DNA from 2 places in the Adlercreutzia sp. ZJ242 genome. Region 2 is predicted to be linked to the other one. Evidence: predicted binding sites of a transcription regulator. Region 2 holds the regulator's gene; the other holds the start of a gene.
The links. The regulator LexA, encoded in region 2, represses DNA repair genes until DNA is damaged. The targets are predictions, from matches to a motif close to CNAACANNTGTTNG.

Region 1: the regulator LexA is predicted to act here: its motif matches at 2,100-2,113, upstream of G7Y49_RS11390 (replication-associated recombination protein A).

Annotation. Positions count from the first base shown of each region.
Region 1 covers NZ_JAAKEE010000071.1:888-8,675, reverse strand. Annotated here, with positions in the region: gene G7Y49_RS11395 (DUF948 domain-containing protein) at 1-531, opposite strand, end outside; gene G7Y49_RS11390 (replication-associated recombination protein A) at 631-2,070, opposite strand; gene G7Y49_RS11385 (UTP--glucose-1-phosphate uridylyltransferase) at 2,848-3,663, opposite strand; gene G7Y49_RS11380 (FAD:protein FMN transferase) at 3,776-4,840, shown strand; gene G7Y49_RS11375 (YbaN family protein) at 4,992-5,393, opposite strand; gene G7Y49_RS11370 (hypothetical protein) at 5,390-5,590, opposite strand; gene ccsA (cytochrome c biogenesis protein) at 5,659-6,420, opposite strand; gene G7Y49_RS11360 (heme exporter protein CcmB) at 6,469-7,236, opposite strand; gene G7Y49_RS11355 (ABC transporter ATP-binding protein) at 7,237-7,788, opposite strand, start outside.
Region 2 covers NZ_JAAKEE010000026.1:3,356-24,090, reverse strand. Annotated here, with positions in the region: gene G7Y49_RS07385 (Crp/Fnr family transcriptional regulator) at 1-352, opposite strand, end outside; gene G7Y49_RS07380 (molybdopterin molybdotransferase MoeA) at 494-1,705, shown strand; gene G7Y49_RS07375 (iron ABC transporter permease) at 1,702-2,718, shown strand; gene G7Y49_RS07370 (ABC transporter ATP-binding protein) at 2,718-3,569, shown strand; gene G7Y49_RS07365 (ABC transporter substrate-binding protein) at 3,598-4,689, shown strand; gene G7Y49_RS07360 (TfoX/Sxy family protein) at 4,940-5,248, shown strand; gene G7Y49_RS07355 (hypothetical protein) at 5,436-5,879, opposite strand; gene dut (dUTP diphosphatase) at 5,993-6,430, opposite strand; gene nrdR (transcriptional regulator NrdR) at 6,438-6,887, opposite strand; gene G7Y49_RS07340 (hypothetical protein) at 6,972-7,238, opposite strand; gene lexA (transcriptional repressor LexA) at 7,351-7,983, shown strand; gene hflX (GTPase HflX) at 8,024-9,376, opposite strand; gene dapF (diaminopimelate epimerase) at 9,401-10,354, opposite strand; gene miaA (tRNA (adenosine(37)-N6)-dimethylallyltransferase MiaA) at 10,387-11,370, opposite strand; gene miaB (tRNA (N6-isopentenyl adenosine(37)-C2)-methylthiotransferase MiaB) at 11,380-12,729, opposite strand; gene G7Y49_RS07310 (stage V sporulation protein S) at 12,739-13,041, opposite strand; gene G7Y49_RS07305 (ATP-binding protein) at 13,203-14,276, opposite strand; gene rny (ribonuclease Y) at 14,278-15,843, opposite strand; gene G7Y49_RS07295 (regulatory protein RecX) at 16,057-16,734, opposite strand; gene recA (recombinase RecA) at 16,744-17,799, opposite strand; gene pgsA (CDP-diacylglycerol--glycerol-3-phosphate 3-phosphatidyltransferase) at 18,136-19,335, opposite strand; gene rimO (30S ribosomal protein S12 methylthiotransferase RimO) at 19,339-20,709, opposite strand; gene G7Y49_RS07275 (YajQ family cyclic di-GMP-binding protein) at 20,731-20,735, opposite strand, start outside.

The DNA of each region.
Region 1 (7,788 bases), on a different contig from region 2:
GGCGGCCTCGGCGGCATCCGCGGTGGCGTCCACCAGATCGCGCACGGCGCTCTGCTTGGCGGGCCTGCCCGCGCCGCCCAAGCGCACCGACTCCTCAGAGGCGCCGCGCGTCTTCAGGCGGGCGCGAACCTTGTCAGTCACCGAGCTCACCAGGTCAAGCGGCGCACTCGTGACCGAGTCGACCGTGTCCATGGTCTTGGTGACCGAGTCGGTGATCTGCGTGACGTCCTCGAGGATCTGGTCGACGCGCATGATCTCCAGGTTGGCCGCGTCAACGGTGAGCGACACGCGGTCGACGAGCGGGTCGACCTTCGACGAGACGGGCTCGAGCTGCGCGGTGATCTTCTCCACGTGGTCGAGCGTGGGCTTGATCTGCTCATGGAGCTCGCTCACCGTGTCGTTCACCTCGGACACCGCCTGGCGCGTCCTGCGGAAGGTGAGCGCGAGCTCCACGACGAGCCATACGAGCGCGATGCCGACGACTGCGTACACGACGGGAAGCGCGATGTTGAGCAATTCACCAAATTCCATTGCCGTTCCTCCTGATCGGGCTTTGAAGGCAAACTATAGCACTTCACCGTCCAATTCTACACAGGCAGGTCAGCGAATGCGCCAAGCGCCCACGCATCGTTACCCGCGCGTTGCGCCTCCCCCCGCGCGCTTCGGGGGCGCCGAGGCCGCCGCATCCGCCGCGCCCGGCGCCTTCGCGCCCGCACGTTGCGCCTTCTCCGTGCGCGGGGCGGGCCTTGCAGGCTGCGCGGCCTCGGCGCGGTCGCGTGCGGCGGCCTCGGCGCGGTAGGCCTCCCAGCCGCGATCGCTGGGGTGGTAGAAGCAGCCCCGCTCGAGCCCCTCGGGCAGGTAGCGCTGGTCAACCCAGCCGCCCGGGTAGTTGTGCGGGTACCGGTACGTGCCGTAGTTCTCCGATCCGGGGCGATGGCGGTCACGCAGGTAGTCGGGCACGTCGCGCCGCGGGCCGTGGCGAACCTCGGAGAGCGCCGCGTCGATGGCGGCCTCGGCGGCGTTGCTCTTCGGCGCGAGCGCCAGGTAGATGGCGGCCTGGGCCAGGTTGATGCGGCACTCCGGGTAGCCGATCACCTCGGCGCTCCGAAACGCCGCCTCGGCCACCAGAAGCGCGTTCGGGTCGGCGTTGCCGATGTCCTCGGACGCGGCGATGAACATGCGCCGCGCGATGAACTTGGGGTCCTCCCCGCCGTCGATCATGCGCGCGAGCCAGTACACGGCCGCGTCGGGGTCGCTTCCGCGCATGGACTTGATGAACGCCGAGATGACGTCGTAGTGCATGTCCTTGTTCTTGTCGTAGGGCAGCGCGCGGTGGGGCGTGGCGGCGCGCACCATGCCCTCCGTGACGGTCACGGGCGCCTCCGGCGCGCCGGGGCCTGCCATGCCCGCCGCGAGCTCGAGCGTGGTGAGCGCGTCGCGCCCGTCTCCCCCGGCCAGCGTGACGATGGCGTCGAGCGCGGCGTCCTCGAGCACGTAGGCGCCGGCAAGGCCGCGCTCGTCCGCGAGCGCGCGGCCCACGAGCAGGGCGATGTCCTCGTCGGAGAGCGCATGCAGCTCGACCACGCGCGAGCGCGAGATGAGGGCCGAGTTCACCTCGAAGAACGGGTTCTCGGTGGTGGCGCCCACCAAGACCACCATGCGGTCCTCCACGGCGTGCAGCAGCGCGTCCTGCTGGCTGCGGTTGAAGCGGTGTATCTCGTCGACGAACAGGATGGTGCGCAGGCCGCCCATGACGAGGCGCTTCTCCGCCGCGTCGATCTCGCGGCGCAAGTCCGACACCGTGCCGCCGATGGCCGACACCTCCACGAACGTGGCCTTCGTGGTCTCCGCGACCACATGGGCGAGCGAGGTCTTCCCCGTGCCCGCGGGGCCGAACAGTATCACCGAGCTCAGGTGGTCCTGCTCGATGGCGGCGCGCAGCCAGCTGCCCGGCCCGACCGCCTCGGTCTGGCCCACCAGCTCGTCAAGCGTGCGCGGGCGCATGCGCACCGCGAGCGGCGCCACCTTCGTGCGCTCGGCGTTCTCGAATTCTGTGAACAGCGTATCCATGCGACGCATCATACCATGTCTGCTCTTCACGAACAAATGTTTCTGTGAAACTTCTCGAAAAAGTTCGAGGGCCTGGACTTGGAACGAAATCCACAAGTTCGCCACTTGCGGTTCACGGGTTATTCAAGCCCGTCCCTTATACTGACGTCAGCAAGTTGATAGGTTCCCCTCCTACCTTGCTTGCCTGCTTTATCCCTTTAAAAGCAGAGCGGCGCAAAGCCGCATCATCCCCTCCTTTTGGCCCGGCGAGTTCCCCTCTCGCCGGGCCCCTTCTTTTCCAAGCCAAACATGGCCGAGGGGCATGAGGCAGAAGAGCGGTTAAGGCCCCGGGCGGCTTCCTGGACACGCAATCACGTGGAAAGGAAGATGTCGCGTTCAGGGGGTGAGCCCCTGGAAGGGCGTGCCTGCGGTCCAGCCACCGACAACGACGCTTTTCCATCCACCCCTCAGGTGATTCTGGATGAAAAGGGACCGTTATCGGCGGTTTCCTGGGAAAAGTGGATGCAAAAAGCGCGTTGTCGGTGGTTTTCGAGGCCCAAAGCACCGACAACGGGCGTTTTCCAGCCAGCTTTCCCGAGCTGTGGATGAAAGAGGGGCGTTGTCGGTGGTTCGAGCCGCGGTTGGGAAGAAGGCGTTGTCGGTGGTTCGAGCTCCAGGGGCCCCATGCCCCAAGGGTGCCCGAAGCCAGCGCCCAGGACATGAAAAGCGGGGCGCCGTCGGGGCGCCCCGCTTATTTGGGTCGGCGGATGCCGGCCGCGGTTGCGAGCAGCCGCGAGGCTAGCGGCCCTGCTTCTGCTTCCAGAGGATGTTGTTGGTCTCGAGCCAGCTCTCCACGGTGCCGGTGTCGAAGCCGTCAGCCGGGTCGATGATGAGCGCGTACATCTCCTCCTCCTTGAGCACGGCGTCGAGCGCGTCGGTGAGCTGGATCTCGCCGCCCACGCCCGGCTTGACGTCGGCCAGAAGCTCCATCACGCGCGGGCTCAGGAGGTAGCGGCCGAACACGGCCAGGTTGCTCGGCGCGTCGGCGAGCGCGGGCTTCTCGACCAGCGAGTCGACCTTCCACACGTCGTCAGCCACGGCCTCGCCGGCGATCACGCCGAAGCGGCTCACCTCCTCGTCGGGCACGGGCATGACGGCGATCACGCTCGCGCCGCCGTGCGCGTCGGAGACGGCCTGCATGGCGGGCAGCATCTTGTTGTTCGGCACGAGCACGTCGCCCAAGAGCACGTAGAACGGCTCGTCGCCCGTCTTCTCGGCCGCGCAGCGCACCGCGTGCCCCAGGCCCAGCGCCTCCTCCTGGTACACGTAGCTCACGTTCAGGTTGCCCACGTACTCCACCATGTCGGCGTAGGCGTCCTTGCCGCGCTCGCGCAGAAGCGCCACGAGCTCGGGGTTGGGGCTGAAGTGCTCCTCGATGGCCTTCTTCTCATGCGAGTTGATGATGACCACCTCGTCGGCGGCCGAAGCCAGGCCCTCCTCGACCACGTACTGGATGGCCGGGCGGTCAACGACGAGCAGCATCTCCTTGGGCTGGGCCTTCGTGGCCGGCAGAAAGCGGGTGCCCAGACCCGCGGCGGGAATCAGTGCCTTCATGTGTCTCCTATCTCACATGCCGAGGCGGCGCACGGCAGAACTAGCGCCATTATACGCCATGAAGCCCGATGGGCGAAGGCGGAGGGCGGCGGGGCATGCTACACTGGCGGGCATGGAAGCCTCCGCCGACACCCGCCCCGCCGACGCCGCTGATCGCGCGCTTGGCCACCCCGGCGGTCGCGCTCCCAGCCGCATGCCCGAGGGCGCGCTCGACCCCATCCCCCGCGAGGAGGAGGTCCGCGTCAGCGGCCCCGACGACGCCGGCCTCATGACGGCGCGGCTCTTCGCGTTCAACACCGCCGTCTCGCTGTCCGCCTACGGCGACGCGCCCGCCTGCCGCGCCGCGTTCAGCGAGGCCGTCGCAGCGTGCCGCACCTACGAGCGGCTGTTCTCCCGCACGCTCCCCCACTCCGACATCGCGCGCGTAAACGCCGCGGGCGGCGCGCGCGTGCGCATCGACCCGCGCACGTTCGACCTGCTCACGCGTGCGCTCCGCTACTGCGCGCGAAGCGAGGGCGCCTTCGACGTCACGGTGGGGCCGCTTGTGCGGCTGTGGGACTTCCGCGCGGGCATCGCGCCCGACGCCCGCGCGCTCGCACAGGCCGCGGCGCACGTGGGCTGGGAGAAGCTCGCGCTGACCGAGGAGCCCGGCGCGCCCGCGCGCCACTTCGCCCAGCTGGCCGACGAGGCGGCCGCCGTGGACGCGGGCGGCATCGCGAAGGGGTGGGTCGCCGACGAGCTCGACGCGCTCATGGGCGCGCGCGGGCTCTCCGGCTACATCATCAACTTGGGCGGCAACGTGGTGGTGCGCGGCAGCAAGCCCGGCGGCGCGCCGTGGAGGGTCGGCGTCCGCAGCCCGCGCGACCCCCGGCGCCTGGCAGGCGCCGTGCCGCTCGCCTCGGGCAGCGCGGTCACGAGCGGCACCTACGAGCGCTGCTTCACCGCGCCCGACGGCACGCTCTGCCATCACGTCCTCGACCCGCGCACCGGCATGCCCGTGCGCACCGACGCCGCGAGCGCAACCGTGATCGCCAGGAAGTCCATCGACGCCGAGGGGTTCTCCACCACGCTCCTGGCCTTGGGGACGGAGCGCGGCAGCGCGCTCGCTCGCCGCTGCCCCGAGATCCTCCAGGTCGTCTTCGTAACCGAGGACGGCCGCGTCACCACGCTGCGCTAGGGGCCGTTCGCGCCCGTCATCGCACGGCTGCTGCCGCGCTGCGCCGAAAGCGCCTGGGCGCGAGGCCAGATCCTTCGACTCCGCGCCCTTCGGGCGCTCCGCCCAGGATGACATAGGGGGATGGCGCGCTGCTCGCGCCCGCAAAGTCCCCCTACTCGGGCTCGGCTTCGCGGACCTTCTGCACGACCTCGAGGCCGACGGTGGGGATGCGCACGACCATGAGGTAGAGCAAAAACACCGCCACGCAGGCGAGGACCGCCCACACGAGCGGCTTCTGGACCAGGATCGCGCTGGCCGTCATCACCGCGAACGACACGGTGAGGATGCGCACCTTGGTGGACGCGGGGATGCCGCCCGCCTCCAGGAACGCCTCGACGTAGGTCTTGTACACCTTCGTCGACGTGACCCACGCGTGGCAGCGCGGCGACGACTTCGCGAACAGAAACGTCGCCAAGAGCAGAAGCGGCGTGGTGGGCAGCACGGGCACGAACACGCCGACGGCGCCGAGCGCGAAGCACGCCCACGCGCAGCCCAGGAAGAGCAGCCGCCTCATCGCTCGGATCGGGAGCGGGAGGCCTGCTCGGCCACGGCCTCCTCAAGCAGGCGCATCTGCGCCTCGGCGCGCTTGGTGCCGCGCATGATCATGAGCACGTACACCAGAAGCGCCGCCCACAGAAGCGCGTACGCCGCGATGAGGTACGGGGCCGACGGGATCACGGTGCTGTAGATCTCAACGAGGATGGGGTTCATGAGTGCTCCTTTCGAAAAACAAGCTCGCCTTCCCGGCAAGGTCGGCGAAGGTTGCTGCGGCGCCTGCGTCAGTCCTCCAGCAGCTCCTTGACAGCTTCCACGCGCTGCTCGAGGCGCACCTGGCGGAATCGCAGGCGGTAGAGCGCGAAGCCCACGCACAGCATGCCCGCCATGACGACGCCCACGCACAGGCCCATCTCGGGGCTCATGCCGCCCTCGCGCACCACCACGGGGTGGATGGACGAGGGGATCAGGCGCGTGACCATGAGGCAGATGGGCACGTCGACGAAGGCGATGATGCCGATGACCGCGGAGAACGTGGCACGGCGCTCGGGCTCGTCGATCATGTTGCGCAGCACCAGGTACGCGATCACGATGAGCATGAGCACGAGGTAGGTGGTGAGCCGCGGCTCCCACGTCCACCACACGCCCCACTCGAAGCGCGTCCACATCTCGCCGGTGATCATGGTCATGATCACGAACAGAAGCGAGATCTCCATGGCGATCTTCGCGCAGGTGTCGAAGCGCTGCTCGCGCGTCACGAGGAACCACACGCAGTAGTACGCGGCGAACGCCAGCGCGCAGAACGACACCATGGCGACCGGCATGTGGAAGAAGAATATCTTCTGCGAGATGAGCAGCTTGTTCGAGATCAGCGACCCGCCGATGAGCTCCGCGCCGCCCACGGTGGCGCCGCCCACGGGGGGCACCACGAGAAACGCCATGAGGAAGCCCGCCGTCGTGAGCAGCGCGCCCGCGACGAGCACCGCCGGCGCCACGCGATCAGGCCACTGCCCCGTCTCGGGCAGCTTGGTGGTTTTCTTCGTCACCTTCTCCGTCCTTTCCGCCTTGCGGCTCGCCAACGAGGCGTCACCAGGTTAGCTCACCACGAAATCATACAGCACCCACGACGCCAGGATCATGATCACATCGTAACCAGCGGCGAGCGCCAGCGACATCCCGAACACGTCAGCCAACGCGTCGCCGCCCACGAGCGCGGCCGTGGTGGCCGACACGCACGCGTAGAGCAGCGGGAAGATCACCGGCACGAACAGAAGCGCCAGCATGACGTCCTTCCCGCGCGTGTTCGCCGTGATGGTGGACAGCAGCGTGCCCACGCCCGCGATGCCGACCGACCCCACCACGAGCGGCGCGACCATGAGCGGCGCGGAGGCGCCGGGGTGCGCGAAGCTCGAGAAGAAGAACCAGAACAGCGGCACGGCGATCACCTCGACCACCAGCAGGAACACGAGGTTCGACGTGGCCTTCGCCAGAAACACCACGCCGCGGTCGAGCGGCGCGAGGAGCAGGCCCTCGATGCAGCCGTTCTCCTTCTCCGCCGCGAACGAGCGCCCGAGCCCCAGAAGCGAGGTGAACACGACGAGCGCCCACAGAAGGCCGCCCGACACCTCGAGGAACTCCCCGCCCGGGCGGGCGAACGACAGCGCCACGCCGTACACCACGATGACCAGCACCGCGTAGATGCCCATGGAGACGAGCATCTCCTTGGTGCGGAACTCCTGGCGCAGGTCCTTGCCGAGCAGCGTCTTGTACTGCGCGAAGCCGGAGGGGCGCTGCGGGCGCGCGGCGGGCGCGGGAGCCTGGGCGGCGGGGCGCGCGGCGGGCGCCTTCTGCGAGCGCGTCATCTAGGCCACCCCCGTTCCCACCGTGGAGCGGTACAGCGCGCGGAACTCCTCGGCGTCGAGCTCGTCGGCGCGCGCGAAGCGCACCACGCGCCCGCGCGCCATCACCATCACGTGGTCGGCCAGCGCGCGGCCCTTCTCCAAGTCGTGGCTCACCATGACGAACGTGCGCTCGGCGCGCACGCTGCCGATGAGCTCGTCGAATATCTCCACCGCGTGCGGGTCGAGGCCCGAGTACGGCTCGTCGAGCAGCACCACGGCCGGGTCGTTCACGAGCGCCCGCGCGATGGAGACGCGCTGCGTCATGCCGCGCGAGAACGTGCGCACGCGGTCGAGGCGGCGGTGGCGCAGCCCCACCGCGTCGAGCAGCTCGAGCACGCGGCGCTCGGGGTCGGGCACGCCGTAGAGGCGCGCGTAGAACAGCAGGTTCTCCTCGGCCGTGAGGTCGGGGTAGAGCATGGCGCTGTGCGAGATGAGGCCCACCGACGCGCGCACGGCGTCAGGCTCCTCCTTCGCGTCGACGCCGCCTATGCGAATGTCGCCCGCGCTCGGACG
Region 2 (20,735 bases):
CCATGCTGAAGCTCACTACCACGCAATCCCGCGTGGCCACCACGTCGAGCGGAGCTATAGCAACGCCGCTTGTCAGCGCATCTCCGGCGATGATGGATCCCGGGGCGTACTCGCTGATGATCGAGCGATTCCCCTCGCGGTCAACCCATACGTTCGCAGCGCATCCCCGCGCAAGCACGCCCGCCGTGCGCCGATTGTCGCCGCTGTGGAATATGGTCTCGTCCTTCGCGTAGCAGCGCTGCTGAGCCTTGAGGCAGATGAGGACCTGCTTGAGCTTCTCGGCGGGAATTCCCTCGAAGAGCGGAAGGCGCGCAAGCGCCTCGTGGTCGATCGTGGTCGGATGATGCTGCATTGCGTGCTGCTCCTTCGGCGGAACCCAACGGTTCGTCTCGCGAGATACGTTCATGTTGCCATGGCAACTTATTATTCTTGAATAACTATTATTCTAATATATGCATTGATTAAGGACAACGTACGGAGGGGGAGAGCTGCCGTGAGGTTCGATGTCGAGAAAGCGCTTACGCGCCCCGAGGCCGTCTGCGCGCTGACGAGCCGCTGGAAGGTGCCCGCTGAGACGGAGCTGATAGGGCTCGAAGAAGCTTTCGGGCGCGTTGCTGCCCGGGAGTACCGCGCGCAGTGGAATGCGCCCGTGCATCGCGTGTCGGCTTTTGACGGGATAGCCGTCAGGTCGGCGGACTTCGCGGGCGGCATGCCTGATGCGTCATCGTGGAAGCTGGGCGCTGACTTCGCGCGCGCCGACACGGGAGATGACTTCCCCGACGAGTTCGACGCGGTGATCGCCATCGAGAAGGTGGGGACCTTGCCGGACGGGACCCTCTCGCTCGCCGACGTCAAGGGAGTCGAGCCGGGTGATGGAGTTCGCGCCGCAGGGTCCCAGCTTGCGGAAGGCGAGCTCCTCTGCGCTGAGGGAACCGTGCTGCGCCCCGAGGACGTAGCGCTGCTCGCCGCCGGCGGCTTTGACGCGGTGGAGGTGAGGCGCAAGCTGCGCATCGGCTACCTTCCCACGGGAAGCGAGCTCGTGGCAGTGGGCACGCGACCCGCCCGCGGCAAGACCATTCAAAGCAACGGTCTCATGATCAGGGGGTTTGTGCAACGATGGGGCGCCTGCTTCGTCGAGCACCCCATCGTCGCCGACGACGAGGCGCTCCTCGGCGCAGCGATCGACGAGCTTGTGGCGGACTGCGACATCGTCCTGGTGAACGGCGGCTCCTCGCGCGGCTCCGAGGACTTCTGCGCCCAGCTTCTGCAGGAGCGCGCCTCGTACTTCTCACACGGCATCAAGGCGGTTCCCGGACGCCCCGTGGGCCTTGCCGTCATCGACGGAAAGCCGGCGCTCAACGTTCCCGGCCCCATGATGGCCGCATGGCTGGCCTGTGACTGGCTCCTCCAGGCGCTCATATGCTTCTACCAGGGCCAGGAGATGCCTCAGCGCATGACGCGCGACGCCGTGCTCGACGTCCCGCTCGCGGCGCGCCCGCAGCTCGAGCATCTGGTTCGCCTGGTTGCCGAGGAGCGTGACGGCAGGCTGCATGTCAGCGTGCCCTCCCGCGCGACGTCGCTCGCCCAGAACGTGCAGGCAGTCAACGCCTGGTGCGCCCTGGCGCCGGGAAGCAGCCTTGCGGCGGGAAGCGAGCTTGCGGTGGAGATGCTGGGCACCTCGGCGCAGGGGAGGGCGAGCCGATGAGGATGCGCGATCGGCGTTTCTGGGTGAAGATGGGCCTCTTGGCGGCGGCGCTGGTCGTCGTCTACCTGTGCTCGTTCGTCATCGGCAGCGTCGACGCGTCTGTGCCGCTCGTGGTCGACGTCCTGCTCTCGCGCCTGACGGGGATCGAGCCGTATTGGTCTGCCGTGACCGACCAGATCATGCTCGGCGTCCGCTTTCCCCAGATCACGCTCTCGGTGTTGATCGGCGGCGCGCTGGCGGTGTCGGGAGCGTCATATCAGACGGTGTTCAAGAACCCCATGGTGTCCTCGGACATCTTGGGAGTGTCGGCAGGCGCGGGCTTCGGCGCGGCGCTCGCCATGCTCAACGGGTGCACCTGGTGGCAGATCCAGCTCGCCGCCTTCGTCGGCGGCTCGGTGGCCGTGCTGCTCGCCTACGTCATCGGCGCGGTGCTGGGCCGGCAGAACCTCACGGTGCTCGTGCTGGCGGGCGTGGTGACGTCCAGCTTCTTCCAAGCGCTCATCTCCATCGTGAAGACGGTGGCCGATACTGACAGCGTGCTTCCGTCGATCACGTTTTGGCTGATGGGGAGCTTGAACAAAGGGGACAACGCCGACCTTGTCCTCATGTTGCCCGCCGTCGTGCTGTCGCTTGCCCTGCTGTTCGCGTTTCGCAACAAGATCGACGTCCTGGCCGCGGGGGAGGACGAGGCGCGGTCCATGGGGGTCAACGTCAACGTGGTCAAGGGCATCGTCATCGTGGCCTCCACCCTCATGACGGCATGCGCGGTCTCCGTTGCGGGCATCATCGGCTGGATCGGCATGGTGGTTCCCCATATCGCCCGCACGATAACGGGCGCGTCGTTCTCCAAGCTGCTGGGAAGCTCGTTTCTCGCCGGCGGCATCTTCTTGCTGCTCATCGACGACATAGTGCGCTCCTCGTTCTCCGATTTGCCCTTGGGCGTGCTCACGGCGCTCATCGGCACGCCGATGTTCGTGTTCCTCCTCATCCGCACGCGGAAGGAGTGGGTGTGATGCTCGACGTCAGCAACTTGAGGTTCTCGTATCGTCGGGGCAGGGAAGTGCTGAAGGGCGTCAGCTTCAGCATCGACCGCGGCGAGATACTGTGCCTTCTGGGGTCGAACGGAACGGGGAAGACGACGCTTCTGCGCTGCCTGCTCGGGTTTGAGAAGCCGGATGGCGGGCGCATCCTCGTTGACGGCGAGGACGTGACGAGGATGCGCTTCGAGAGGCGCGCCCGTTACCTGGCCTACGTGCCGCAGTCGACGAGCATCGCGTTTCCCTACACGGCGCGCGAGGTGGTGCTCATGGGGCGCGTGGCGCATCTTGCAACTGGCGCCAGCCATACGGCGCGCGACATGCAGGTGGTTGACGAAGCCATGGAGCGCCTGCAGATAGCGCACTTGGCTGAGTGCCGCTACCAGGAGATGTCGGGAGGGGAGCGCCAGATGGTGCTCGTCGCGCGGGCGCTCGCCCAAGACGCGCGGCTGCTGGTCATGGACGAGCCCACCGCCAACCTCGACTACCACAACCAGGTCAAGATCCTCACGGCCCTCAAGTACCTGGCAGGGCAGGGCCTGGGCATCCTCATGACCTCGCACTACCCCGACCATGCCTTCTTGGCGTGCACGAAGGCGGCGCTGATGAAGAGCGGCGCTCTCGTCGACGTCGGCCCGCCCGACGACATTGTGACCAGCGAGTCGTTGACCAACCTGTACGACACGCCGGTTCACGTGGGCGGAACGTTCGTGGGAGGCCTCGTGGTCAAGACGTGCATCCCCCTGCTTGACGAGACGGTCTACGCCCGCGTGCAAGCTGATGCCGAAGGAAGCCAAGAGCTCGATGAGAGCTTGGGAAGAGCTTGAAAGACAGAAGAGAAAGGACTTCGAAGCTATGGCAAAACGAAACATGCGAAAGGTCGCCGGCACGGCGCTCTCGATGCTGCTGGCAGCAGCGCTTGCGTGCCTTGCGCTCGCCGGCTGCGCGTCAAGCGAGCCGGGGACGGCAGGCGAGAGCAGCAGCTCGGCCGCTGAGGCTCCGACGACGCGCATCGTCACCGACATGGCAAGCAGGACGGTTGAGATTCCCGCTGAAGTTGACAGCATCGCCACGTTCGGCTCGGTAGGGGTGCTGAACGCCTTCGTCGAGTGCATGGGCAAAGGCGATGCGATCGTGAACGAGATGCCGGCGAACTTCACGAAGAACGACAAGTGGGCCATGCAGTACAAGTTCGCACCGCAGATCAAGGAAGGGGAGGTGCTTGAGACGGCCGACGGCGTCGACATCGAGAAGACGCTCACCGTGAACCCCGACCTCTGCATCACCATGACCGAGGAGACGGCGCAGCAGCTGGAGGAAAACGGACTCGCCTGCATCGTCCTGAAATGGAACGACGTCGAGGACGTGAAGGAGGCCGTCACCTTGATGGGGGAGGCGCTCAACGTCCCCGATCGAGCACAGGACTACAACGACTACTTTGACACGATGGTCGGCAAGGCGGAGTCGCTGACCAGCGGGCTTGCCGAGGCTGATCGCATCAAGACGCTCTACGGAGACGTCACGTCGCTGACGAACCCCCACATCATCTCCGAGTGGTGGATCGACGCTGCGGGCGGGAACAGCGTGACGAAGGAGGCCCACGTCAAGAACTCGCTGGAGTACACCATGGAGGACCTGCTCAGCTGGCAGCCCGAGGTCATCTTCTCGTCGAACGTGAAGGTGGGCGACATTCTCGCTGACGCTAACCTGCAGAACATCCCCGCCATCCAAGACGAGCGCGTGTACGCCGTCCCGACGGTGGCGCATGTGTGGGGCAACCGCACGGTCGAGCAGCCGCTCACCGTCATGTGGGCGATGAACAAGCTGTACCCCGACTTGTACTCCGAAGCTGAGCTCGCCGAGGACATCACGTACTTCTACGAGCACTTCTTCGGCTACAAGATGTCCGAAGACGAGGTGAACGACATCATCAACTACGGCGCCTAGCGTCCAAGCCGACTTGAGGAAGCTCAGGGCAGACCGCGCTCGAGCAGGGCAGTCTGAGCATGCTTGGGCGAGTTAGGGTCGAGCAAGGCGAATCAGAGCAAGGTTGACCCGAACGAGGCGAGCCCTCTTCGACAGGCCCCCGGCATCGTGCCTCACTCCCTCCGAGGCGCGGCGTCGGGGGCCTCGTTTGACGCATGATCCGTCCGCCGCTATGCTTGACTTGATCTGACGTTTGATCGAGGAGGTAGATATGTCTTCCAGCGTGGAATACCTGGATTATGTGCTCGAGTTGCTGGCCGACGTTCCAGAGGTCTCGTATCGGAAGATGATGGGCGAGTACCTGCTCTACGCATCAGGCAAGATCTTCGGCGGCATCTACGATGATCGCTTTCTCGTCAAAGAAACGACGGCGTCGCGGGCGGTCCTCGCAGTGTCCGAAATGCCCTACGAAGGCGCTGCGGAGATGCTTCTGGTTGATGTGGAGGACAAGGCCGTCGTAGCCGATCTCGTGACGAAAATGCTGCCTGAGCTTCCCGAGTCGAGGAAGCGTCGCAGGTAGTGCTCCTTCCCAAACGGAATAAAACTTGGAAGGGCAGCTTCTTCCTCCATATGGTAATTACTTATTGCATTACTTTACATAACATATGTTATCAATAATTTATATCTTGGAAGGTAGGGATACCAGGGCTGCTTGTGGACTTGGGATCTCGCCTTGCTCGCTCTTGCCCTCGCAGGGGCGCCTGAGGTTAGCCCCAGATCGAGGAGGTTTCTGCAGGAGGCGTCTGCTGGCCAGGCATGTTGCCGAAGTCGAACATCGTCGAGAGATCGCCCGAGCTGACGGCCTCGATGATGCTCGGCATCATGATGACCAGGTAGATCGCGTTGAACACGAGCGCCACCGAGCTGACGGCCAAGGCTACGAGGGCCTGTCGCTGGATCGCGCGGGCTGTGGCGTCTATGGACTCCTCGGAGCTGATGACGCCGCGCACCTTCACGTACGCGATGATGGAGCACGCAAGTGCGATCGAGCTGACCAGCACGCCGCCGAGCAGCATGGAGACAGGGCCCGCGATGATGCCGAAGGTGACGAGCGACTGGGCTGACTTGAGCTGTGCCGTTCTTCCGAGCGTCGGCGGCTGCATCGGGTTTTCGCCTGCCTGGTTGTCCTCTTTGCGCTGGTTTTCGTCCACAGGTGTTCTCTTTTCTGAAAAGTAAGCTTCTGACCTGGTGTTTTATCTACGAGGCGCTGAGAGCCGTTCTAAGGCCCCGTTTTGCCTTCCCCTGACCTCTGAGTCGTGGAAATCTAGCGTCCGCTGCTCCCGAAACCGCCTTCTCCGCGCTCGCTTGCCGGAAGGCTCTCTGCGCCCTCGAGCGAGACGACGGGAACGGCGACGATCACGAGCTGCGCGATGCGATCTCCGGGCTCGATGCGAAACGCCTCGCGTGCGTCGAGGTTGACGAGGATGACCTTGACCTCGCCGCGATAGCCGCTGTCGATGAGCCCCGGCCCGTTGACGACCGAGATGCCGTGCTTCGCCGCAAGCCCGCTGCGCGGGATGACGAGCCCGGCGTAGCCCTCGGGAATGGCGAGCGCAAAGCCGCAGCTGATCGTCGCGCGCTCGAAGGGCTCAAGCACGGCGGCGTGCGTCGCGCGCAGGTCAAGCCCTGCGTCACCTTCATAGGAATAGGACGGACGTTCGATTTCAGCGTCAGTCATGAGAAAGGGCACTTTAAGCGGCATGGCGCACCTACGCATTCATTTCCTTGAGGGCTTGGGCGAACTCCTCGATGCTCTGGAAGTCCTTGTACACGCTGGCGAAGCGGATGTAGGCGACGTCGTCGAGGTTCGCGAGGCGCGCGAGGACCATGTCGCCGAGGTCCTTCGAGCGCGTCTCAGTGCGCGGCGAGGACCTCAAGTCGCCCTCGATGCCCGAGATGAGCCCGTCGATCTGCTCGGGTGAGATGGGGCGCTTCGCGCAGGCGATGAGCAGGCCGCGCATGAGCTTCTGGCGGTCGAACGCCTCAGATGAGCCGTCGGACTTGATGATGATGATGGGGTTCTCGCCGAGGCGCTCGTAGGTGGTGAAGCGATGCGCGCACGCAAGGCACTCGCGCCGACGGCGAATAGACGCTCCTTCTTCAGCTGACCGGGAGTCAACGACCTTCGACTCAGCGTATCCGCATGATGGGCAGTACATGGCGCTCCTTAAGCTCGTTTGCGCTCCATCATACCGCATGCGGTACAGACGGCGTCCATCTGCACGAAATAAGGATGCTGGCCGCTAGAGGACGAGCGCGGCGACGCTCATGAGGATGCCCGCCGCGAAGGAGACGATCACCTGGGTGCGCGTGAACCGGTTGAACGGAAGCCCGGCGAGCGAGCCTGCAGCTTGCGCGGGGTCTGAGGCCGCGGACGCCTCGTGCGGCATGGCCTCGCCGCCTTTTCCGGGAAAGCTGATGATATGCGCGCAGCGCACGGGCGTGCTCTCAGGGGCCAAACGAAGAGCGGATGTGCCTTCCACAGGGTAGTTCATCTCAAGATTCTTCATTTTTCTTCCCTCCAGGTCTTGCGTAGAACCTTTGTTCGTGGATATAATAGGTCGAACAAAAGTTCATGTCAATACCTTTTTAAAACATTTGTTCGCGAAGGAAGGAAAAGCCATGGCACAGAAGATCACGAAACGCCAACAGGCAGTGCTCAGCTGCATCGAGGATTGTATTCGGGAAAAGGGCTATGGCCCCACGGTCCGCGAGGTGTGCCAGACCCTGGGCCTCTCCTCCCCTTCCACCGTCCACGTGCACCTGAAGGCGCTCGAGGAGAAGGGCTACATCAAGCGCGACCCGCTGAAGTCGCGCTCCATCGCGCTCACCTATCCGCTCGAGGACGAGGCCACCAACATCATCACGCCGAGCTTCGGCAAGGTCGTCGACGTTCCCCTCGTGGGTGACGTGGCGGCCGGCACGCCCATACTCGCGCAGGAGAACATAACCGACACCATCACGCTGCCCACGGACATCGTGGGGGACGCGCCGTCGTTCCTCCTCTCGGTGCGGGGTGACTCCATGATCGAGATCGGCATCAACGACGGCGACTACGTCGTGGTGAAGGAGCAGCCCGTCGCCAACAACGGGGACATCGTCGTGGCCATCGTCGACGACGGCGCCACGGTCAAGCGCTTCTACAAGGAGAAGGACCACATCAGGCTGCAGCCTGAGAACTCCAGCATGGACCCCATCATCGTGAGCGACTGCTCCATCGCGGGCAAGGTCGTGGCGGTGTTCCGCAGGCTGTAAGGCGGGCAAGCGCACCTCGAAAGCGCACCCGCCTTACAGCTCATGGCCGCGCAGCCTTCGGCGCCTCAGCCCCCTCCCCTTCCCGCTTGACGCGGTAGGGGGCGAACGTGTCGGCGTAGCTCGGCGGGACGAGCATGGTGAGGCGCGTCCCCTCTCCCTCGTGCGCCTCCCCTATGAGGTGGCAGCGCTCGTGCGCGAGCGCGACGAGCGAGCCTTTCGCGTAGGGGATGAGCACCTCCATGTGCACGTCGGACGCGGCGGCGGCAGCGCTGATGCGCCGCACGAGCTCCTCGATGCCGAAGCCGGTATGGGCGGACACCACCTGGGCGAACGGGTAGCGGGCGGCAAGGCCCGCGCGCTCCTCGTCAGCGAGGAGGTCCGCCTTGTTGAACACCTCGATGCAGGGGATGCCCTGGGCGCCGATCTGGCCGAGCACCTCGCGCACGGCCTCGGTCTGCCCCTCGAACTCGGGCGACGAGGCGTCGATCACGTGCAGGATGAGGTCAGCGCCCGTGATCTCGTCGAGCGTGGACTTGAACGCCTCCACGAGCGTGGTGGGGAGCTTCTGGATGAAGCCCACCGTGTCGGTGATGGTGATCTCGCGTCCCTCGGGAAGCTCGAACTTGCGGGTGGTGGAGTCGAGCGTGGCGAAGAGCTTGTCGTAGCTGAGCACGTCGGCGTTCGTGAGGCGGTTGATGAGGCTCGACTTGCCGGCGTTGGTGTATCCGGCGAGCGCCACCTTGAACATGCCGCTTGCGTACCGGCTCTCGCGCTGCAGCGCGCGCACCTCCCCCAGATGGGCGAGCTCGCGCTTGATCGAGGTGATGCGCTTGCGCACCATGCGGCGGTCAACCTCGAGCTGGCTCTCGCCTTCGCCGAAGCGCGACCCCACGCCGCCGCCCATGCGATTCGAGGCCAGATGCGCCCACATGCCGCGCAGGCGCGGGTAGAGGTACTGGTTCTGCGCGAGCCTCACCTGCAGGCGCCCCTCGCGGCTGGTGGCGTGCAGGGCGAATATGTCGAGGATGAGCGCCGTGCGGTCGATCACCTTGACGTCTTTGTCAACGATGTGCTCGAGGTTCGACTGCTGCGAGGGCGTGAGCTCGTCGTCGAATATGACCAGGTCGGCGCTGTGGGCGCGCGCGAGGTCGGCGATTTCCGCGGCTTTGCCGCTTCCCACGAACGTGCGCGGGTTGAGGGCGTCGAGCTTCTGCGTGGTGGTGGCCACCACATCGGCGCCGGCGGTGTCGGCAAGGCGCTCGAGCTCGGCGAGCGAGGAGGAGAGCGGCCAGGCAAGGCCCGGGCGGTCGACGCCGACGAGGACGGCGCGCTCGCGGCGCTCCTCCGAGGTGGTGACGGGGCCGCGGTAGATGACGGGTTCGAATTCAGACACGGTAAGGCTCCTTGCTGCGTGCCGTCACGCGCCGGTCGAGAGCCGGGGCAGCTCAACCGGCAGCTCGACCGTGCCGGCGAAGCTCTCGGCGGCAGGCCCCGTCATCATCACGTGGCCGTCGTCGGCCCATCGGACATGAAGCGTGCCGCCGCGCAGGACGAGGTCGTTCTCGCGGGTTGCGCGCCCGGTGAGGAAGGCGGCGACGTTTGTCGCGCACGCGCCCGTGCCGCACGCGAGCGTCTCGCCGCAGCCGCGCTCGAACACGCGCATGTGGATCCCGTCATCCGCGGTGACGGCGAACTCGACGTTGACCTTCTCGGGGAACGCCTCGTGGCGCTCGAAGAAGGCCCCCACGGCGTCAAGGTCGAGCGTCTCAAGCGACTTCTCAGCCGGATCGGCGAACAGCGCGTCGGACACCTCGTCCCAGCTGTCGACGAAGCAGATCGCGTGCGGGTTGCCCATCGACACGCACGTGAAGCGAAACGTGCCCCACGGGGACTCGAGGGGAAGCTCCTTCACGAACGCGGCGCCTTGGTCAGACGCGGCGTTCGCCGGCGCGTCCACGGGCACCTCCGCGGGATCGAGCACGGGGCGGCCCATGTCGACCGTCGCGCTCGTCAGGAGCCCCGCCTCGTCGGTCGTGAAGCTTATGGGCCGCGGGCCGGCGAGCGTGTCGGCGACGAACGCGCCGTCCTGCGCGTTCACGAAGCCGCGGTCCACGAGGAACTTGGCGAAGCAGCGCACGCCGTTCCCGCACATCTGGGCGAGCGTGCCGTCCGAGTTGATGTAGTGCATGTACGCGGCGCAGGCGGGGTTCGCGGAGGGGCGCACGAGGATGACGCCGTCGCCTCCGATGCCGAAGTGCCGGTCGCACAGCCAGCGCACCTGCTCGGTCGTAAGCTCGAGCTCGCGGCTGAAGTCATCGATGAACACGAAGTCGTTTCCCAGCCCGTGGAGTTTGGCGAAGTTGAGTTCCATTCCCTGCTTCCTTGATTACGTCGTCCAGATGCTCATGAGCGCCGCTCCCCTGCCCGCTGCGCCTCGAAGGCCGCGTCAGCGCCGCGTACGAGCGCAAGGGCCTCCTCGGCGAGCGCGTCGGCGTCGAAGTCGTCGGCGTTGATCCAGCGGATGCGCTCGTCCTTGCGAAACCACGTGCGCTGGCGCTTGGCGTAGCGCCGCGTGGCCACCTTGATGCGCTCGACGGCCTCGTCGAGCGTGCACGTGCCGTCGAGGGCCGCGACGACCTCCTTGTATCCTATGGCCTGCGGCGCGGTGATGCCCGCGCGGAAGCCCTGGTTTAACAAAGTCTTTACCTCCTCGACGAGCCCTCGCGCCACCATGTCCTCGACGCGGCGGTCGATGCGGTCCTTAAGGACGTCGGGGTCGACGGCCAGGCCGATGAGCACGACGGGCATGGCAGCCTCGATCTTGCCGAGGTTCTCCTTCTGCTCGGCGTAGCTCATGCCCTCCTCGAGCAGCTCGAAGGCGCGCACCACGCGGCGCACGTTGTTCGGGTGCACGACGGCGGCGCTTCGGGGGTCGCGCTCGCGCAGAAGCTCCCAGAGCGCCTGCGGCCCCTCCTCTTCGGCGAGGCGCGTGTAGCACTCCCGCACGGGGTTGTTCACCTGCTCGCCTTGCGGGAAGTCGTAGTCGTCAACCGCCGCGCGCACGTAGAGCCCCGTGCCGCCTGCGAGCACCGGGCGCCGCCCGCGCTGCGCGATGTCGGCGAAGCAGGCGCGCGCATACGCCTGGAAGAGCGCCGCGGAGTAGGGCTCGCCAGGGTTGACCAGGTCAAGCCCGTGATGCGGGACCACGCGCCCGGAGGGCGCGACCTTGCCCGTGCCGATGTCCATGCCGCGGTACACCTGCATGGAGTCGGCGCTCACCACCTCTCCCCCGACGCGCAGCGCGATGGCCTGGGCGAGGTCGGACTTGCCCGACGCCGTGGGGCCGACGATGCCGATGACGGGTGCGGGCAGGCTCAAGCGCGTCATGCTCTCCGCTTACGCGATCTCGCCCGACAGGTACCACGTGCGGGCCTCGTCGACGCGCACGTTCACGATGGTGCCGGCAAGGTCCTCGATGCGCACGCCCTGCGGGATGCGCGCGTGCACGGTCTGGTTCTTGGGGCTCTTGCCCATGAGGATGGACGCGTCGCGCTTCGACGTGCCTTCGACGAGCACGGGGACCGTCCTGCCCGCCTCGGGCTGGTTGAGCTCGAACGCCTTGCGCTGCACCAGGTCGACCAGGCGGTCGAAGCGCTCCTGGATCACCTCGCGCGGCGTGTCGTCGACCATCTGGGCCGCCGGGGTTCCCTCGCGCTTCGAGTAGATGAACGTGAACACCTGGTGATAGCCCACCTCCTCGACGATGCGGTAGGTGTCCTCGAAGTCCTCGGCCGTCTCGCCGGGAAAGCCCACGATGACGTCGGTCGACAGGGCGATGTCGGGGCAGGCCGCGCGCAGCTTCTCGATGAGGCCGAGGTAGTGCTCGCGCGTGTAGCGGCGGTTCATGGCCGCAAGGATGCGGTTCGAGCCCGACTGCACGGGCAGGTGGAGCGCAGGCTGCAGCGAGCGGAGCGTGGCGAAGCGCTCGATCACCTCGTCGGTCAGGTCCTTCGGGTGGCTCGTGGCGAAGCGCAGGCGCTCGATGCCCGCGGCGTCGACGACGTCGAGCACGTCGGCGAAGCGCGGCGCGCCGTAGAGGTCGCGCCCGTAGGAGTTGACGTTCTGCCCGAGCAGGGTGATCTCCTTCACGCCGGCTGCGACGTAGCCGCTCGCCTCGGCCGCGATGTCCTCGAGCGGGCGCGACTTCTCGCGTCCGCGCACGTACGGGACGATGCAGTAGGAGCAGAAGTTGTCGCAGCCGATGGTGATGGGCAGCCACGCCGCCCACGCAAGCTCGCGCGAGCTGGGCAGCTCGGTGGGAAAGGAGCTCGACGCGTCGAGGACCTCCACCTGATGGCCGCCCTCGTCGATAGCTGCCATGAGCAGCGCGGGGAGCGAGCCGAGGTTGTGCGTGCCGAACACCACGTCGAGGTGCGGCAGGTCGCGCGTGAGCTTCTCGCCGTCGCGCTGGCCGATGCAGCCGCCCACGGCGACGATGCGCTTGGACAGCGGCGTCTGCGGGCGCAGGGCCACGTTCTTCAAGGAGGCCACCTGCCCGTAGAGGCGCACGTCAGCCGCCTCGCGCACGCAGCACGTCATGAAGACGACGATGTCGGCCTCCTCGATGGTGGCGACGGACGTGGCGCCGAGCCCCTCGAGCATGCCGGAGATGCGCTCGGAGTCGTGCTTGTTCATCTGGCACCCGAAGGTGTGGACGCAGAAGGTGAGACCGAAGAGGGTTGACATGGGCGGCCTCTAGTCGCGCGCGGCGTCAGGCGTGCGCGCGCCGCCGCGGATGGAGCGCGGCTCGACGGCGAAGCGGATGGCCGTGCGGTACTCGCCGTCGATCACGATGTCGGCGAAGGAGGGCACGCACACGATCTCGATGCCGATGGGCGAGAGGAAGCCGCGGGAGATGGCGATGGCCTTCACCGCCTGGTTGACCGCGCCGGCGCCCACCGCCTGGATCTCGACGACGACGCCGTCCTTTATCATGCCGGCGATGGCGCCGGCGACGGAGGCGGGAGATGACTTGGATGATACCTTGAGGCACCCGATCTCGGGTTTTTGTTCTGTCGACACGTGCGTTCCTTGTTCGTTCGATGCTCCGGGTATGGTGCGTTCAGCGTGCGCCCTGCCGCATGTCTTGTGATGCCGCTTGTGGGCACAAATATATATTCTATCTGATGAGACACTTGTACGCAACAGATGCGGCGCAGCTAGGAGAGCTTTTCCACGGGGATGGTGATGGTGATGGCCTCTTGCGTCACGCGGACGCGCGGCTCGACGTCAGGCTCGAGGTAGTAGCGCCGCGCGACGTCGGCGAAGGCGCTGCGCGCGGCATCGCGCAGAAGCGCGGCGTCGGGCTCGGCGAGCTTGAGGCCGCGCCTGTCGCGCGCGCTTGCAGCCTTGGCGCGAGCGGGCGCGGCCGCGGGGAAGCTCTCGGCCTGCAGGCGCTCGAGCAGCGACGGCGTGCCTTTGATGGCGCCGTCGACGATGCGGCGCGCCGAGCGCTCCGACATCGGCAGGCCCAGGTCAGCGGCGATCTGGGCGAAGGCGGCCGGGTCGGTTGCGCAGGCGAGGCGCTTCGTGAGCGCGAGATCGCCCGAGGCGAAGGTGCGCTCGGCGAGCGAGGTAGTCGCGCGGCCGTACTCGTACAGGGTGGCTGCGATCTCGGTGGCCGAGCCGCAGTAGACGCTGCACTCCCGGCGGTGCTCGAGCGCGAACTCGGCGGCGGTGCGCACGATGTTGCGGGGCCCGCGCATGGCGTGCACGCCGTCACGCACCTCGAAGCGGGGGAACGTCGACTGGTCGGTCTTCTCCTTGAGCTTCTTCAGGTTCGTCCTGACGACGAGGGAGGTGCCGGCGCCTTCGTCTGAGGCGGCGACGTAGGCTTCCTCGGCGTTCACGGAGACGGAGTAGAGCGCCATGCCGCGCCCGTGCATGCCCCACTTGTCCATGTGGGCCGTCTCAAGCTTCGAGGTGACGCGCGGCTCGAACACCCGCGCGCGCATGCTCTCGGGGATGCCGCAGCCGTCGTCGATCACGGTGAGCGTGCGCGTCATGTCGTCGCGCTGCGCGGCGACGAACACGTGGCGCGCAGCGGCGTCGCGGGCGTTGCGCAGAAGCTCGATCACGATGTCCTCGGTCGAGCGGATGTCCTGGGCGGCCTGGCGCTTCTCGGCCTCGGTGCTCCGAAGACGAACGTAGCCACCCCCGAAGTCCTGCTCGACGCGGAGGTGGCTATCGCCGCACACTGACTCCACGAACGTGGCCAGCGCGTTCTCGCTCATGTTACTTTGCGTAGTCGACGGCGCGGCTCTCGCGGATCACCACGACCTTCACCTGACCGGGGTACTGCATCTCGCTCTCGATCTGATGGGCGATGTCGTGCGCGAGGACGACGGCCTGCGCCTCGTCGACCACCTCGGGCTTCACCATGACGCGCACCTCGCGGCCGGCCTGGATGGCGTAGGTGCGCTCGACGCCCTCGTGTGCGTTGGCGATCTCCTCGAGCTTCTCGAGGCGCTTGATGTAGGCGTCGAGCGTCTCCTTGCGGGCGCCGGGGCGCGCGGCGGAGACGGCGTCGGCCGCCTGGATGAGCACGTCGAGGATGGTGTTGGGCTCGACGTCGGCGTGGTGCGCCTCGATGGCGTGCACGATCTCGGCCCGCTCGCCGAAGCGGCGCGCGAGGTCGGCGCCGATGACGGCGTGGCTGCCCTCGACCTCGTGGTCGACCGCCTTGCCGAGGTCATGCAGAAGGCCCGCGCGCTTGGCGGGGATGGGGTCGAGCCCGAGCTCGGAGGCCATGACGCCTGCGAGGTAGGCCACCTCGAGCGAGTGGTTGAGCACGTTCTGCCCGTAGGAGGTGCGGTAGCGCAAGCGGCCGAGCGTGCGCACGAGCTCGGGGTCCAAGTCGTGGATGCCGGTGTCGAACACGGCCTGCTCGCCCGCCTCCTGGACGCGCTGGTTCACGAAGGAGACGGCCTTGCCGTACATCTCCTCGATGCGCGCGGGGTGGATGCGCCCGTCAGCGACGAGGTTCTCCATGGTGACGCGGCCGATCTCGCGGCGGACCGGGTCGAAGCACGAGATGGTCACGCACTCCGGCGTGTCGTCGATGATGAGGTTCGTGCCGGTGAGCTGCTCGAACGAGCGGATGTTGCGCCCCTCGCGGCCGATGATGCGGCCCTTGAGGTCATCCGACGGGATGTGGATGGTGGACACCGTGTTCTCGGCCGAGTGGTCGGCGGCCACGCGCTGGATCGCGAGGCTCAGGATCATGCGCGCCTTCTTGTCGGCCTCGGCCTTGGTGCGCGTCTCCGCGTCGCGGATGATGGCGGCGGACTCGTGGGTGACCTCGTCGCGCAGGGCGTCGAGCATCTCGGCCTTCGCCTCCTGCGGCGTCATGCCCGCCACGCGCTCGAGGCGGCGGCCCATCTCCACCTCGGCAGCGTCGAGGTCGCGCTCGCGGCGCTCGATCTGGCCCTGGAGGGACGAGAGCTGGTGCTCGCGCGCGTCAAGCGTCTCGACGCGGCGGTCGAGCGACTCCTCGCGCTGCGACACGCGGTTCTCGGCCGCGCGCACCTCGCGCAGGCGCTCCTTGTTCTCGTCGTCAACGCGCTGCTTGTACTGAATCGCCTTGTCCTTAGCCTCGATGTCGGCCTCGCGGCGCATGTTCTCCGCCTGTCGCTTCGCGTCTTCGACAAGCGCAGACGCCTCATCAGCAGCCTTTTTCGTGAGCGAGGCTGCCTCGTCGGCGGCCTTCTTCGTGGAAGAGTTTGCGATGAAGCGCGCAACGACGATACCGAGAGCGATGCCGACGGCGACGCCGACAATGAGCAGGATCATCTCGATCATGTGCTCCCCCTTTCGTCTGAGTTGGTTACGTCTTTAAGGTGGTCAGTCAACAAAAAATGCCGGCAACAAGCCGACATGAGCAATAGGCACGACAGGATAGACTCACTATGAAGTTATATCTATAGGCAAATACCCATCGGGTACGTATCGCTCAAAGCAAGAATCAAGTATACCGCATCAAGAGGCCGTTTCGCCTGAGCAAATGCGAACGGATTATCCTTCCTCACACCATATCCGCGCAGCGGAGGTTGCGACGTCCGAGGAGAAGCCCTTCGCGACGCAGCGGCGGAAGGCCGCCTCGCGCTTGTTCTTGGCGCGCGGCGGGCGCGCCCTGATGGCGGCGAGCGCACGGGCCACCTCGTCGCCCTCGCCTGCGTCAAGGTGGTCGCGGTAGGCGTCGAGGGCGCTGACGTCTATGCCGAGCTCCTCGATCTCCGCCTCGGCGAAGCGCAGGCCCTTGCCGGCGGCGAGCGTGGCGCGCACGAGCGCCTCGGCGTAGCGGACGTCGTCGAGCGCGCCGACGCGGCAGGCGCGCTCGATCGCACGGTCGGCCGCCTCGGGGGCGAAGCCGGCGCGCATGAGCTTGTCGCGCATGCGCGCCGTGGACTGCTCGCGCACGCTCACGCAGCGCAGGACCTTCTGGTACGCCTCGTCAGCCTGCTCCTCGAGGGTGCTCGGCTCGGCGGAGCTGACGTGAGCAGCCTCAGAGCCTGTTGGACTTTCCGGCTTTAAGGAAGACGCGGCGGCTGCGAAGCTCACACGCCCCGCAGGGTGGCGTGCGGCTTTCGGGGAGCGGGCGGGGAGCGGCGCGCGCTCCCCGCCCGCTCCCCCGCCCTCGATGGCGGCTATGCTGCCTCTCAGCTGCTCGATCACGCTGCTCTTCGACGACATGGGCGCGCGCTACTTCCGCTTGCCGTCTTTCGGGAGCGGCGTGGCCGCGTCCTCGCCGAGGTTCTGGTCGAGGACCGGGATGTCGAACGCCTCGCGCACCTTGCGCTCGATCTCATCGCGCATGTCGGGGTTCTCCCGCAGGGTGTTCTTCGCCGCCTCGCGTCCCTGGCCGAGGCGCTCCTCGCCGTAGGTGTACCACGCGCCGCTCTTCTTCGCGACGCCGCACTCGACGGCCATGTCGATGATGCAGCCCTCGCGCGAGATGCCCTCGCCGTACATGAGGTCGAACTCCGCCTGGCGGAACGGCGGCGCCACCTTGTTCTTGACGACCTTGGCGCGCACGCGGTTGCCGACGATCTCGCCGCTCTGCTTGATGGAGTCGATGCGGCGGATGTCGATGCGCACGCTCGCGAAGAACTTGAGCGCGCGGCCGCCCGTGGTGGTCTCGGGGTTGCCGAACATGACGCCGATCTTCTCGCGCAGCTGGTTGATGAAGATGCACGTGGTGTTCGACTTGGAGAGCGAACCGGCGAGCTTGCGCAGCGCCTGCGACATGAGGCGCGCCTGCAGGCCGACCGTGGTGTCCCCCATCTCGCCCTCGATCTCGGCGCGCGGGACGAGCGCCGCCACCGAGTCGATCACCACGCAGTCGATGGCGCCCGAGCGCACGAGCATGTCGCAGATCTCGAGCGCCTGCTCGCCGGTGTCGGGCTGGGAGATGAGGACCTCGTCGATGTCGACGCCGAGGCGCGCGGCGTAGACGGGGTCAAGCGCGTGCTCGGCGTCGATGAAGGCGACGATGCCGCCCATGGCCTGGGCCTCCGCCAAGATCTGGAGCGCGAGCGTGGTCTTGCCGCTGGACTCGGGGCCGTAGATCTCGATGATGCGCCCGCGCGGCACGCCGCCGATGCCGAGCGCCGCGTCGAGCGGGAGCGCGCCGGTAGGGATGACGCCGATGTTGAGGTCCGCGCCGCCCTCGCCGAGCTTCATGATGGAGCCCTTGCCGAACTTCGACTCGATCTGGTCGGTCGTGAGCTTGAGCATCTTCTCTTTGTCTTGGTTCATGTGCGCTCCTTTGCGTGCGGCGGCGTAGGCTGTTCGTCTTGAAACGGTATACGCCTATTATACGAACACCTGTTTGTTGGTCAAGGAGGTTTCCCTTTTTTCCCGAGAAAGTTCTGCGGGCGCGCCTTGACGCCTTGCAGCATAGCGGCGCCGCCTGACGGCGTGATGGCGGGGAGTTGGCCAGGATGCGGCAGGAGGCTGCGCCCTAAGGCGCATGACGCGGCGGCGGGAGGTCGCCTGCATGTCGCCTCTACCTGGCGCACGTCAAGCAAAAGCGCGCCGCGTCCTGGCGGGCAGAGCCGCCGCGCATGACGCAGCGCGCCACGCGAAGTCGCGCTACACCTCGCCCGCGAGGGCGCAAAGCGCCTCGAGGGCCGTCTGCTGGCGGACCTGCTCGCGCGTCCCCTCGAAGCAGCGCGTCCAGGAGCGCGCCTCGCCCTCGGAGGCGAGGCCGAACCAGACGGTCCCCACGGGCTTGCCCTCCTCGGCTCCCCCGGGGCCGGCGATGCCGGTGACGGCGACGGCCACGTCGGCGCCGAGCGTGCGCCGGGCCCCGCGCGCCATGTCCTCGGCCACCTCGGCGCACACCGCGCCCTGCGCCTCGAGCACGCCCGCGTCGACGCCGAGGACGCCGTGCTTCACCTCGTTCACGTAGCTCACCACGCCGCCGCGCACCACTTCCGAGCTGCCGGGAACCGACGTGAGCGCGCTCGAGATCATGCCGCCCGTGAGACTCTCGGCCGTGGCCAGGCGCGTGCCGCTCGCCAGCGCCTTGGCGACCACCGCGCGCGCCTGGTCGTGAACGAGCGCGTCGAGCTCGTCCACCGAGGGCACCTCCCTGCCCGCCGCGCCCTTCGCCGCGCCCTCGGGCCTGTCCTCGGCTCCGCTTCCAGCCGCGTCCTTCGCCTTCCCGCGGGCCTTCGCCGGCGCGAAGCCGAGGAGGTGGCGCGCCTTCGACAGGTAGTCGAGCATCGACACGATGGTGAGCACGAGGGCGACCAGCATGACGAGCCACGACAGCACGTAGAGCGGGTCGCCGAGCGCAGAGCCGACCGTGGCCGGATGCAGGCCGTCCTTCACGAGGAACAGCACGATGGCGACGATCTGGAACACCGTCTTGGCCTTGCCGTACCAGCTCGCGGCGATGACCTCGCCCTTCGTGGCGGCGATCATGCGCACGCCCGAGACGATGAACTCGCGCGCCAGTATGATGAGCACGGGCCACGACGGCAGCACGCCGAGCTCCACGAGCGCGAGCAGCGCCGCCGCCACGAGGATCTTGTCGGCGAGCGGGTCCATGAACTTGCCGAAGTCGGTGACCTCGCCGCGGCTGCGCGCGAGGTAGCCGTCGATCCAGTCAGTGCACGAGATGAGGACGAACACCCCCGCCGCCATGAGCGACTTCATCTGCATGCTGACGAAGCCGAGCCCGAGCCACTCGGGCCAGGGGCTCAAGAGGACGAGCACGAACACCGGCACGAGGCAGATGCGCGTGAGCGTGATGACGTTGGCAGGTGTCCAGAGCTTCTCGGGCATGCGCTACTCCGCCTCCATCTCGTACATGAGGGTGTCGCCGACGCACACCTCCACGATGCTGCCCACCTCTCCGGCGTCGAGGTAGGTGACCCCGTCGACCTCGGGCGCCTGGCACTGGGCGCGCCCGAAGAGCTGCCCGTCCTCCTCGCGGCCCTCCACGAGCACGCGCACGGTGCGCCCTGCGCGCTCGGCGACGCGCGCGGTGCAGGCCGCGTCGGCGATGTCGCGCAGGCGCTGGGCGCGGTCGGCCTTCTCGTCCTCGTCAACCTGGTCGGGCAGGTCGAAGGCGCGCGTGCCCTCCTCGCGCGAGTAGGCGAACACGCCCACGTAGTCGAAGGGCGCCTCGGCCACGAAGTCGCAGAGGTCCTCGAACTGCTCGTCCGTCTCGCCGGGGAAGCCCGCGATCAGCGTGGTGCGCAGCGTGACGTCGGGCACGGCGGCGCGCACGCGCTCGATGAGCGCCTCGAACTGCGCGCGTGACCCGCGGCGGTTCATGGCGCGCAGGAGCGCCTCGTCGACGTGCTGCAGCGGGATGTCCAGATACGAGCAGATGTTGTCGTGGCCCGCCATCACCGCGAGCAGCTCGTCGGTCACGCCCTCGGGCTGCAGGTACATGACGCGGAACCACGTGCTCGGGAACTCCTCGGCGAGGTCCGCCATGAGGCGCGCGAGCGTGCTCGGCTCGTCGAAGTCCTGGCCCCAGCGCCCCGTGTCCTGCGCGATCAGGACGATCTCGCGCGTGCCGGCGGCCACGTGCTCGGCGACGCTTGCGCGGATGTCGGCGGCGGGGAAGCTGTGGTAGCGCCCGCGGATGAGCGGGATGGCGCAGTACGAGCACCAGCGGTCGCAGCCGTCGGAGATCTTCACGTAGACGGACGGCGGCGCGGGGGCGTCGGCGCTCGCCGGCGCGACGCCGGCGGGAGGCTCGCCCGCACCTGCGCCGCCGCGCGGCGGCGTGACGAGGACGCTGTCGTCCTCCACGCCCAGGCAGCGCCCGATGACCGCGACGATGTCATCCTCGCGCGAGCAGGGCACGAAGGCCGCCGCCTCGGTGAGCTCCTCTTCCAGGTCAGCGCCGTAGCGCGCGGGCATGCACCCCGCCACCACGACGTGCGCGCTGCCCGCCGCCACGCGCGGCAGGCGCGCCGCCTCGAAGATGGCCTCGAGGCTCTCCTCGGTGGCCGACTGGATGAAGGAGCACGTGTTCACCACGATGACGTCGGCGTCCTCCACGTCGGGGGTGATCGCGTAGCCCGCCTCGGCCAGGCGCTTCGACATGGCGGCCGTGTCGACCTCGTTCTTCGCGCAGCCCATCGTCACGAACGCCACGCGCCATATGTCGCGCTCGCCCTCGGCCACGTCTGCATTCCGCATCTCGTCCATGTGGCGCGCGCCCTAGC